Regions from separate parts of the Streptomyces sp. NPDC002795 genome, predicted to be linked through region 1. Evidence: riboswitches for the same ligand, from Rfam matches in the RefSeq annotation. Region 1 holds a riboswitch; each other region holds the start of a gene.
The links. Region 1 has a riboswitch for cobalamin ahead of ACFYWS_RS18595 (ABC transporter substrate-binding protein). Riboswitches for the same ligand answer to the same signal wherever they lie in the genome.

Region 1 (3,265 bases):
CAGACGGCCCACTTGACCGAGGTGGAGGTCGCGGTGGAGCTCGTCGATCCAGGTGCGCAGCGGCAGCGCGCCGGTCGATCCGTACTGTTCGAGGGCGCCGCGGACCTCTCCGTTGTACGGGTTCACGAACACCGCGAGCGTGTGGTCGGCGTCGACTCCCGCGACGCCGGAGAGCATGACTCGGGTCGTCGCCCCGGCCTCGGGCGAAGGCCGCACGGCACTGATGTCTCCTTCCGGGTGGGCCTTGCGGGCGGCGGCGACCTGATCGGCGATCGGCAGCTCGGACTTCCCCACGGGGACGTTCAGTTCATGGGCGTACACGATCTTCTCGGCCTGGAACGAGCCCGCGTAGAGCAGGCCCGTGACCGCGGCGACGAGCAGGAAGGGGGCGACGAACACCCCGGCGTAGAAGTGCAGCCGCAGCACGAGCGGGCGCAGCGACGCCCAGGCGGACCGGGCGGCGGGCGGGCCCTGACGGCTCTCTTCCGCGGAGCGCGGCTCAAAGGCGTCGGAGGCGTCGGAGGAATCGGAGGAATCGGATGTGTCTGAGGGTTCGGAGGTTTCGGAGGTGAGGGACAACGTGGTCCTCCAGTTTCGGGCAGCACGGAATCAGGGCGCGGGCCGCTCGGGCCTGGGCGCATCCGGATCCGGTGCGTTGCATGGGGACTCGGCCGCACGGCCGACGCCCGAGGGTGCGGCGCAGCCTCGGGTGAACCGGCTGTCGTCAGGCGACAGCGTCCCCTGCGGGCGGGCCCCTGGAGGTGATCGTGTACGCGAGGAGGAGGTCACGCGGCGCACGGTCGCTCCGCGTGCGGCGGATCTGGACGCGCGGCCGGTGGGGTGGAGTCGGAAGGCGGAACGGGAGCCTCAGAGGCGCGACGAGCCGACCGACCACGGACCTCGCGATGCGGTGCGCGGCCCGCTCTCCGTACGCGAGCCAGAGGCCGCTCAACACGGCGGCCAGCAGGTGGGCCGCGAGCATGCCGGACGGTGACATGCCGCCCATGTCATGACCTGCCGAACCCATCGCATGCATGTCACCCATGGCGCCCATGCCGTCCAGGGCGCTCATGTTGCTCAGGTCGCTCATGGAGCCGGCCGGCATGGCGTCCATGCGCATATCGCCCATGGCAGAGGGCTCCATGGCCGTCCGGCACAACACATGGTCCAGCCACCGGCCCGCGACGGAGCCTCCCGACGCCGCCGGGTGTGCGAGGACCTGCGCCCACGAGAAGGAGAGGTGAAGTGCCGCCTGCGCGGCCACGGCCAGGCCCACGACGGTCAGGAGCCCGCGCTCACGTCCGGCCGACGCACACGCCGATCCACCGATGGTCACGAACCCGGCGGCCAGGACCCACCAAGGCACCGTGTCACCCGACATCAACGTGTGCGCGAGTGCCGTGAGCAGCACACAGACGGCCGCGAACACCGCGGCCCGTCCAGCGCGAGCACCCCAGCCTGTAGTCATGGCGGCCCATCTTCGCACCGGCGACCCAGTGATCACCGGTAGGTGGTCAACTCCCTGACCGCCGCCCACTTTTGCCCGGCCTTTGCCTTTCGCCCGCCACTGCGTACTATCGCCAGGTCATCGCCGCGACGGGAGACAGGAAGCCGGTGCGAATCCGGCACGGTCCCGCCACTGTGACCGGGCAGCACGAGTCAGCGCTACCCGGGAGTCAGGTCACTGACCCGTCGCGGGCTTGTTCCGAGGAGCGCGGACTCCGCAGGAGGCTTCACGTGTACGACGGTCCGAACCGTCCCCATGCCCTTCCCTTTCTCCATGTGCGTCGACGGCGCTTCGCCGTGCGCGTCGCGGCCGCCGTCGCCGCACTGTCGGCGACGGTGCTCGCCGCCGCCGGTTGCGGCCCGTCCGGGTCGGCCGCCGGGCGCGCCGAAGGCCCGCGGTCGTCGACCGCCAAGGGCTTCCCCGTCACCATCGACAACTGCGGCGTCAGGACGACGTACGACAAACCGCCGTCGCGCGCGCTGACCATCCATCAGCACCCCGCCGAACTCATGCTCTCCCTCGGTCTGAAGGACCGCATGGTCGGAACGTCCTTCCCCGACTCCGCAGTCCTGCCGAGCCTGCGCAAGGACTACGAGTCGATTCCCGAACTGTCCGCGAGAGCGCCTTCGTTCGAGAAGGCCCTCGAAGCCGAACCCGACTTCGTCTACGGCGGCTACTCCAGCGCGTTCGACGAGAAGGAGGGCCGCTCGCGCAAGGCGTTCGCCGACGCGGGCATCGACACGTACCTCAACCGCGAGTACTGCGGCGAGAAGAACGTGACGATGCGCGACACCTACGCCGAGATACACACCGTGGGCAAGATCTTCGGGGTCTCCGACCGCGCCGACGCCCTCGTCTCCGACCTCCGTCGTCGGGTCGGCAAGGCGAGCGCCGCCGTCAAGGGCGAGCCGGAGGTCCCCGTGTTCGTGTACGACAGCGGCGACAAGTCCGCCTTCACCGCCGGTGGCAAGGGCCTGGGCACGCAGCTGATCCGCCAGGCGGGCGGCCGCAACGTCTTCGCCGATCTGGACGATGTGTTCGGGGACGTCTCCTGGGAGCAGGTCGTCGACCGCAAGCCCGAGGTCATCGCGATCTACGACTACGAGGGCGACAAGAACGTGGAGCAGAAGAAGCGGTACCTGCTCTCGCAGCCGGCGCTCGCGGACGTGCCCGCCATCAAGCACAAGCGGTTCGTCGTGCTGCCGTTGACCGCGACCCTGGTCGGTGTCCGGTCGGCGTACGCGGTGGAGGGCCTGGCGCGCGGGCTGCACCCGGCGAGCTTCACGTGACGGCGTCCGTCACGATCGACAAACGACCGGACGGCGTGCGGCAACGACACATGGGCCAGGGGGCACGGCTCACCGCCACCCTGATCCTGCTCACCGCACTGCTCGTCGTCTCGCTCACGGCCGGGCTCGCCATCGGCTCGGTGCATGTGCCGCCCGGCCAGGTGTGGGACATCGTGACGCACGCGCTCGGCGCCGACTGGTGGGGGGACGCGGACTGGCCGCGGGCGCGGGAGACGATCGTGCTCGACGTGCGGGCGCCGCGCGTCCTGCTCGGCGCCATGACAGGGGCCGGACTCGCGGTCGTCGGCACCGCCCTGCAGGCGCTGGTCCGCAATCCGCTCGCCGAGCCGTACCTCCTCGGCGTCTCCTCCGGCGCTTCACTCGGCGCGGTCGCGGTCCTCGTGTTCGGGGTCGGTGTGTTCGGGGCGATGTCGCTGTCGGCGGCCGCGTTCGCGGGCGCGCTCGGCGC
Region 2 (3,265 bases), on a different contig from region 1:
GTGGCCGCGCCGCTCGTCGCCGGCATCGCCTCGATGCTGGCCACCCGCCTCACGTACCGCATCAGCAAGAAGACGGACGAGCGGGCGACCGCCAAGGGCTACCGCGCCGGGCAGATCGCCTCCGCGGGCCTCGTCTCCCTCGCGCACGGCACGAACGACGCGCAGAAGACGATGGGCATCATCACCCTCGCCCTGATCACCGGCGGGGTCATCGCGCCGGACGCCGACCCGCCGATGTGGGTCATCGTCTCGGCCGGTGTCGCCATCGCGCTCGGCACCTACCTGGGCGGCTGGCGCATCATCCGCACCATGGGCAAGGGCCTCACCGAACTCGCGCCGCAGCAGGGCTTCGCCGCGCAGACCAGTGCGGCGACCGCGATCCTCGCCTCCTCGCACCTGGGCTTCTCGCTCTCCACCACGCAGGTCTGCTCCGGCGGTGTGATGGGCGCGGGCCTCGGCCGCAAGGGCGGCGTCGTCCGCTGGTCGACCGCCTCCCGGATGTTCATCGCGTGGGGTCTGACGCTGCCGGCCGCGGGCCTGGTGGGCGCGGGCGCCGAGTTCCTGACCAAGCAGGGCCCGTGGGGCATCGGTCTCACCGCCGCGCTGCTCGTGATCGGCTCCGGCATCATCTGGAAGCTGTCGCGCCGCAACTCCATCGACCACACCAACGTGACGGCGGACGAGCCGCACGCCGCCCCCGCCCAGGAGGCTCCGGGCGTCGTGACGACCGCGATCGCCTCGGTCACCCCGCCGCCGACGGGCACGGTCGAATCGGCCGAGTCCGAGGCGAAGATCTCCGACCGCCCGAAGGCCGGTGCGGTGAGCGACCCCGCGCGCCCCGCCGGCGCCACGCTGTAGTGCAGAAGGAAGCAGGGCAGGAATGAACATCGACTGGGCGGCCCTCGGCTCCGTCTTCGGCGTCTCTCTCGTGGTCACCGTGGCCCTCGTCGGCCTGTTCACCCTCGGCATCGTGGGCCTCTCCAAGCGGGAGTCGGCGGCGCGCGACGGTGGCTCGGCGGCGGCTCTGACGTCCGGGGCGTATGTCTGCTTCGCGCTGTGCGCGGCGGCCGTGGCCTACGGGATCTATCTGATCGTGGCCTGACAGGCAGTCATAGGTGAGCGGGGTGCGGGACGTGCGACGTCCCGCACCCCGCTTGCGTGATCAACAGCAAGTTGACGTGCCAACTCGGAGCGTGGTGGACTTCCCCCGCCATATACGGCAGCAGTTGAGGAAGCCGGTGCGAATCCGGCGCGGTCCCGCCACTGTGAACCCCCTGCATCACTCGGGGTGAGCCAGGAACTCTCGCTGCCGGTCTCTTCGAACCAGGGCGTGGACACCCTGAGTGAGGACACCTACCGCCATGTTCGCCCCGCGCGGCACTTGGCGGCACGAGCGCGTGTACGCGTGCGGTGCCGCCGCCGGAATCTTCGCCGACCTTCTTCTCGGCGATCCGCGCCGTGGGCATCCCGTCGCCGGATTCGGACGCGCCGCCTCGGCCGTCGAGCGCGGCCTGTGGCGGGACCACCGTGGCGCGGGCGCCCTGCACACCGCGGTGTGCGCCGGTGGCGCCGCCGCTCTCGCCGCTGCCGCCTCCCGTGCCGTACGCCGCTCCCCCGCCGCCACCGTCGCGCTGACGGCCGCCGTCACCTGGGCCGTCGTCGGCGGCACCTCGCTGGGCCGGGAGGCGCGGGCGGTCGGATCCGCGCTCGACGCCGGGGACGTGGAGCTCGCGCGGGAGCTGCTGCCCCGGCTGTGCGGCCGCGACCCGCAGGGGCTCGACGCCGACGGGATCGCCCGCGGCGTCGTCGAGTCCGTCGCGGAGAACACCTCCGACGCCGTCGTGGGCGCGCTCGTGTGGGGCGCGCTCGGCGGGGTGCCGGGCCTGGTCGCCTTCCGCGCCGTGAACACGCTCGACGCGATGGTCGGGCACAAGTCCGTGAAGTACCGGCGGTTCGGCTGGGCCTCGGCCCGCCTCGACGACGTGGCGGGCTGGCCGGGAGCGCGCCTCACCGGCGCCCTGGCGGTCCTCGCGGGCGGCAGGCCCCGGCAGGCGCTGGACGCGTGGCGTGCGGACGCGCGGCGCCATCCCAGCCCGAACGCGGGCGTCGTCGAGTCCTCCTTCGCGGGGGCGCTCGGGGTGCGGCTCGGCGGGACCTTGGCGTACGGCGGCCTGGTCGAGCACCGGCCGGTGCTGAACGCGCCGGGGCGCGCGGTCGAAGTGCGTGATGTGGATCGGGCCGTGCGCTTGTCACGGCGGGTGTCTCTGTTGGCGTTGGGAGTCTGTGTGGGTGCGCGACTGGTACGAGCACGGGGGCGGCGATGACCGGCGGAGGACTGCTCGTCGCCGGAACCACCTCCGACGCCGGGAAGAGTGTCGTCACCGCCGGGATCTGCCGGTGGCTGGTGCGCCAAGGCGTGAAGGTCGCGCCGTTCAAGGGGCAGAACATGTCCCTGAACTCGTTCGTGACCAGGGAGGGCGCCGAGATCGGGCGCGCGCAGGCCATGCAGGCGCAGGCCGCGCGGGCGGAGCCGAGCGCGCTCATGAACCCCGTCCTGCTCAAGCCCGGCAGCGACCGCAGCAGCCAGGTCGTCCTCATGGGCAAGCCCGTGGGCGAGCTGAGTGCGCGCGGCTACCACGGCGGTCGGCAGGCGGCGCTGCTCGACACCGTCGTGGGGTGCCTGGAGGAGCTGCGCGCCACCCATGACGCCGTGATCTGTGAGGGCGCCGGGTCGCCCGCCGAGATCAACCTGCGGCGCACCGACATCGTGAACATGGGGCTCGCGCGGGCCGCGCGGCTGCCGGTGCTCGTCGTCGGCGACATCGACCGGGGCGGTGTCTTCGCCTCGTTCTTCGGGACCACGGCGCTGCTCGCGCCGGAGGACCAGGAGCTGCTCGCCGGGTACCTCGTCAACAAGTTCCGCGGCGACGTGAGCCTGCTGGAGCCGGGGCTCGACATGCTCAAGTCCCTTACCGGGCGCGACACTTACGGTGTCCTGCCGTTCCAGCACGGTCTCGGCATCGACGAGGAGGACGGGCTCCGGGTATCCCTGCGGGGCTCCGTACGGGAGTCGGTCGTAGCGCCGCCCGTGGGCGAGGACGTGCTGCGGGTCGCCGTGTGCGCGGTCCCTCTGATGTCGAACTTCACCGATGTGGACGCGCTGGCCGCCGAGCCCGGTGTCGTCGTGCGGTTCGTGGACCGGGCCGAGGAGCTCGTCGACGCGGACCTGGTCGTGGTGCCGGGCACGCGCGGCACCGTGAAGGCG
Region 3 (3,265 bases), 200 kb from region 1:
GGGTCGTCGGCGAGCGCGGGGCGGCCGATCGCGGTGAAGAAGGCGCGCCACTGGGCGTCGGTGTAGATCATGACGGCGAGGTGGCCGTCCTTGGTGCGGCACGGGCGTCGGTGCGGGGAGCTGGTGCGGGCGTAGCCGGTGGGGCCCGTGGGCGGGTCGAAGACGCGGCCGCCCTGCTGTTCGAGGAGGGTGAACGAGGCCATGGTCTCCAGCATCGGGACCTCGACGGCGCGGCCCCGGCCGGTGATCTGACGCCCGTGCAGCGCGGCGAGCACGGCCGCGGCCCCGTACACGCCGACCGTCTTGTCGGCCGCGGCCTGCCGCACGTACTCCGCGCCGCCGTCGCCGCCCTGGAGTGCGGCGACGCCTCCGGCGGCCTGGATGACGTCGTCGTAGGCCGGCCGGTCGGAGTCGGGGCCGCCGGCGGCGAAGCCGCGGAACGCGCAGTGGACGAGGCGCGGGTTGCGGGCCAGGGCGGACTCGGCCGTGAGCCCGAGGCGGCGGGCGGCCGCGGGGCGGAGGTTGTGCACGAGCACGTCGGCCGAGTCCACGAGGGCGGCGAGGACGGGCGCCGCGCCGGGCGCCTTGAGGTCGAGGGCGGCGCTGCGCTTTCCGCGGTTGGTGTTGAGGAAGGCGGGGCCCATGCCATTGCCCCGGGTGTCGCCGATGTAGCGGACGACGTCGCCTGCGGGCGGCTCGATCTTGATGACGTCCGCGCCCCACTGGGCGAGCAGCAGGGTGCAGTACGGGCCCATCAGTGTCGAGGTGATGTCGACGACGCGGACGCCGTCGAGCGGCCGGCCCGCGGGAGATCCACCGCCGCTCTCCGCCGCCACTGCGGCTTCGGAATTGTCTACCGATTCTGCCGGTTCCTTCGGCGCCATCGCCGAGTCCTCCTCTGAAATCGGCCGCTGATGGCGTGCATTGAAGCCATCAACAGGTTTCATTTCGGGGCGTTCACCACTGAACGGGACATCCATCCGAGCAAGATTGGATGCAATCTGACTCACGGTGCGGCATCATGTCAATGCCCCAGTCGGCACAGGGGAGTTAGAGTCGACAACCCTCGGAGGGAAGGCAGGCAACAGTGACGGCTCAGGCGGGGGCGGAACGTCTGGACGCGGTGTCCGGTGCGGTGGCCCAGGTGGTGGAGGAGTTGCGGGCGATGCTGTTCGCGCGCGATCTGACGCCGGGCAGCCCGGTACGGCAGGAGGCGCTGGCCGCGCGACTCGGGGTGAGCCGGGCACCGGTCCGCGAGGCGCTGCGGGTGCTGGCCAGCGAAGGCGTCCTCGATCACGTCCGCAACGTCGGATACCGCGTGAAGGTACTGACCGCAGCCGAGTTCGAGCAGACCTATTTGATGCGGCGGGTCCTGGAGGCAGAGGTACTGCGTCGACTGCCGCCCTTCTCGGCCTCCGCCCTGGAGCGACTCTCCGCCGTGAACGAGCGGATCGCGGAGGCGTCGGCCCGCGGCGACCTCACCGCCATGGCCCGCCTCAACTCGGACTTCCACTTCCGCATGTTCACCGCGTCGGGCCTGGACCTCGTCGTCGCCGAGCTGCGCCGCGTCTGGCAGCTGAGCGACGGCTACCGGGCCTACCTCCTGCACGACCCGACGTCGCAGAAGCGGATCGTCGACGAGCACGCGGAGATGGTCGAGGCGCTCCGCGTGCGGGACCACGAACGGCTCGTCTCCCTCATGGACCACCACCGGGACGGAACGCGCCCCCAACTGGAAGCGGTCTTCACACCCGCGTGATAGCTTCGCTGAGCCAGTCGTACCTTTGTGTGTTTTTCTACGCACACGGGTCAGGGAATCCGGTGTGAACCCGGAACTGACGCGCAGCGGTGAGGGTGACGGGCGGAGCCACTGCCACTGGGCCGGCACATCGGTCTGGGAAGGCGCTCCGCGCGGACGACCCCGAGTCCGAAGACCTGCTGGCGGCCTCCAGTGCCGCGTGGCGTGGGGGCGGACCGTAGGCCGGCTCCGCGTATGAGCCCTGGACGCGAAGGAACTTCCGTGCTGTTCGCACGTCAACTCCGCCGATGCGCACCGCTGTTGGCGCTCACCCTACTGCTCACCGGGTGCGGCACGACCGCCGCCACCGAGGACGGTGCCGCCGGTGGCGGCGGTGTCACGCTCGACAACTGCGGCAAGAAGGTGCGGGTCGAGCACACCCCACGCCGGGCCGTCGCCCTCGACCAGGGCTCCGCCGAGATCATGCTCTCGCTCGGCCTGGAGGACCGGATGGCCGGCACCGGCACCTGGACCGACCCGGTCCCCGAGGAGCTGGCGAAGGCCAACGCGAAGGTGCCGCGCCTGGCCGACCGCTACCCGTCGTTCGAGAAGGTCCTCGGCACCGAACCGGATTTCGCCGCCGCCTCCTTCACGTACACCCTCGGCAAGGGCGGTGTGGCGCCGCGCGCGGAGTTCGAGAAGCTCGGCGTGCCCACGTACCTCTCCCCCAGCGACTGCACGGGCAAGGACAACGGCGACGGGGACGGCGTGCGGACCAAGACCCTGGGGCTCGACGTCGTGTACGGCGAGATCCGCGATCTGGCGCGCGTCTTCGACGTGGAGGAGCGCGGCGAGAAGCTGATCGACAGGCTCAAGTCCCGGGTGCGCACGGCTACTTCGGGGGTCGACGCGCATGGCGTGGACGTCCTGTACTGGTTCGCCAACTCCGACTCGCCCTACATGGCGGGCTGTTGCGGCGCCCCCGGCGTCATCACCAAGGAACTCGGGGCGCGCAATGTCTTCGACGACACGCGCGCGGAGTGGCCGCAGGTCAACTGGGAGACCGTCGCCGACCGCGATCCAGATGTGCTGGTCATCGGCGATCTGACGCGCCGCTCGCAGTCCGCGGAGTCGGCCGCGCAGAAGATCAGGTTCCTTGAGTCCAACCCCGTCACCAAGCACATGACCGCCGTGAAGAAGAAGCGGTACGTGCGCCTGAGCGGGCAGGCCATGAACCCGACCATCCGGACGGTCGAGGGCGTGGAGCGGGTGGCCGCGGGGCTGCGCGAGTTCGGGCTCTCGCGGTGACGGCCCGCACGGTCGCGGCTCACGCGGTACCGGCGGCCTTGCCGCGGGCCTCGCCCCGGTTCTCCGTTCGCGCCACGCTCGCCTGGGCGGTCGCCATCGCCGTGCTGTGCGCCTCCGTGGCCTTCGCCATCACCCTCGGTCCCGCGCAGATCCGGGTCGGCGACGTCTGGGCCGCGGTCGGTGACCGGATGGGCCTCGCGACCTCGGATCTCTCGCCGA

Region 2: it holds a riboswitch for cobalamin, as region 1 does, so the genes downstream of both, ACFYWS_RS36990 (cobalamin biosynthesis protein) here and ACFYWS_RS18595 (ABC transporter substrate-binding protein) in region 1, are expected to answer to the same signal.
Region 3: it holds a riboswitch for cobalamin, as region 1 does, so the genes downstream of both, ACFYWS_RS17615 (ABC transporter substrate-binding protein) here and ACFYWS_RS18595 (ABC transporter substrate-binding protein) in region 1, are expected to answer to the same signal.

The regions. Positions count from the first base shown of each region.
Region 1 is NZ_JBIAQB010000005.1:541,821-545,085, forward strand. It holds gene ACFYWS_RS18585 (PepSY-associated TM helix domain-containing protein) at 1-579, opposite strand, end outside; gene ACFYWS_RS18590 (hypothetical protein) at 725-1,468, opposite strand; cobalamin riboswitch at 1,566-1,708, shown strand; gene ACFYWS_RS18595 (ABC transporter substrate-binding protein) at 1,738-2,796, shown strand; gene ACFYWS_RS18600 (FecCD family ABC transporter permease) at 2,847-3,265, shown strand, end outside.
Region 2 is NZ_JBIAQB010000017.1:62,734-65,998, forward strand. It holds gene ACFYWS_RS36980 (anion permease) at 1-858, shown strand, start outside; gene ACFYWS_RS36985 (hypothetical protein) at 881-1,102, shown strand; cobalamin riboswitch at 1,180-1,324, shown strand; gene ACFYWS_RS36990 (cobalamin biosynthesis protein) at 1,362-2,324, shown strand; gene ACFYWS_RS36995 (cobyric acid synthase) at 2,321-3,265, shown strand, end outside.
Region 3 is NZ_JBIAQB010000005.1:338,823-342,087, forward strand. It holds gene ACFYWS_RS17605 (CaiB/BaiF CoA transferase family protein) at 1-836, opposite strand, end outside; gene ACFYWS_RS17610 (GntR family transcriptional regulator) at 1,088-1,759, shown strand; cobalamin riboswitch at 1,768-1,958, shown strand; gene ACFYWS_RS17615 (ABC transporter substrate-binding protein) at 1,994-3,046, shown strand; gene ACFYWS_RS17620 (FecCD family ABC transporter permease) at 3,043-3,265, shown strand, end outside.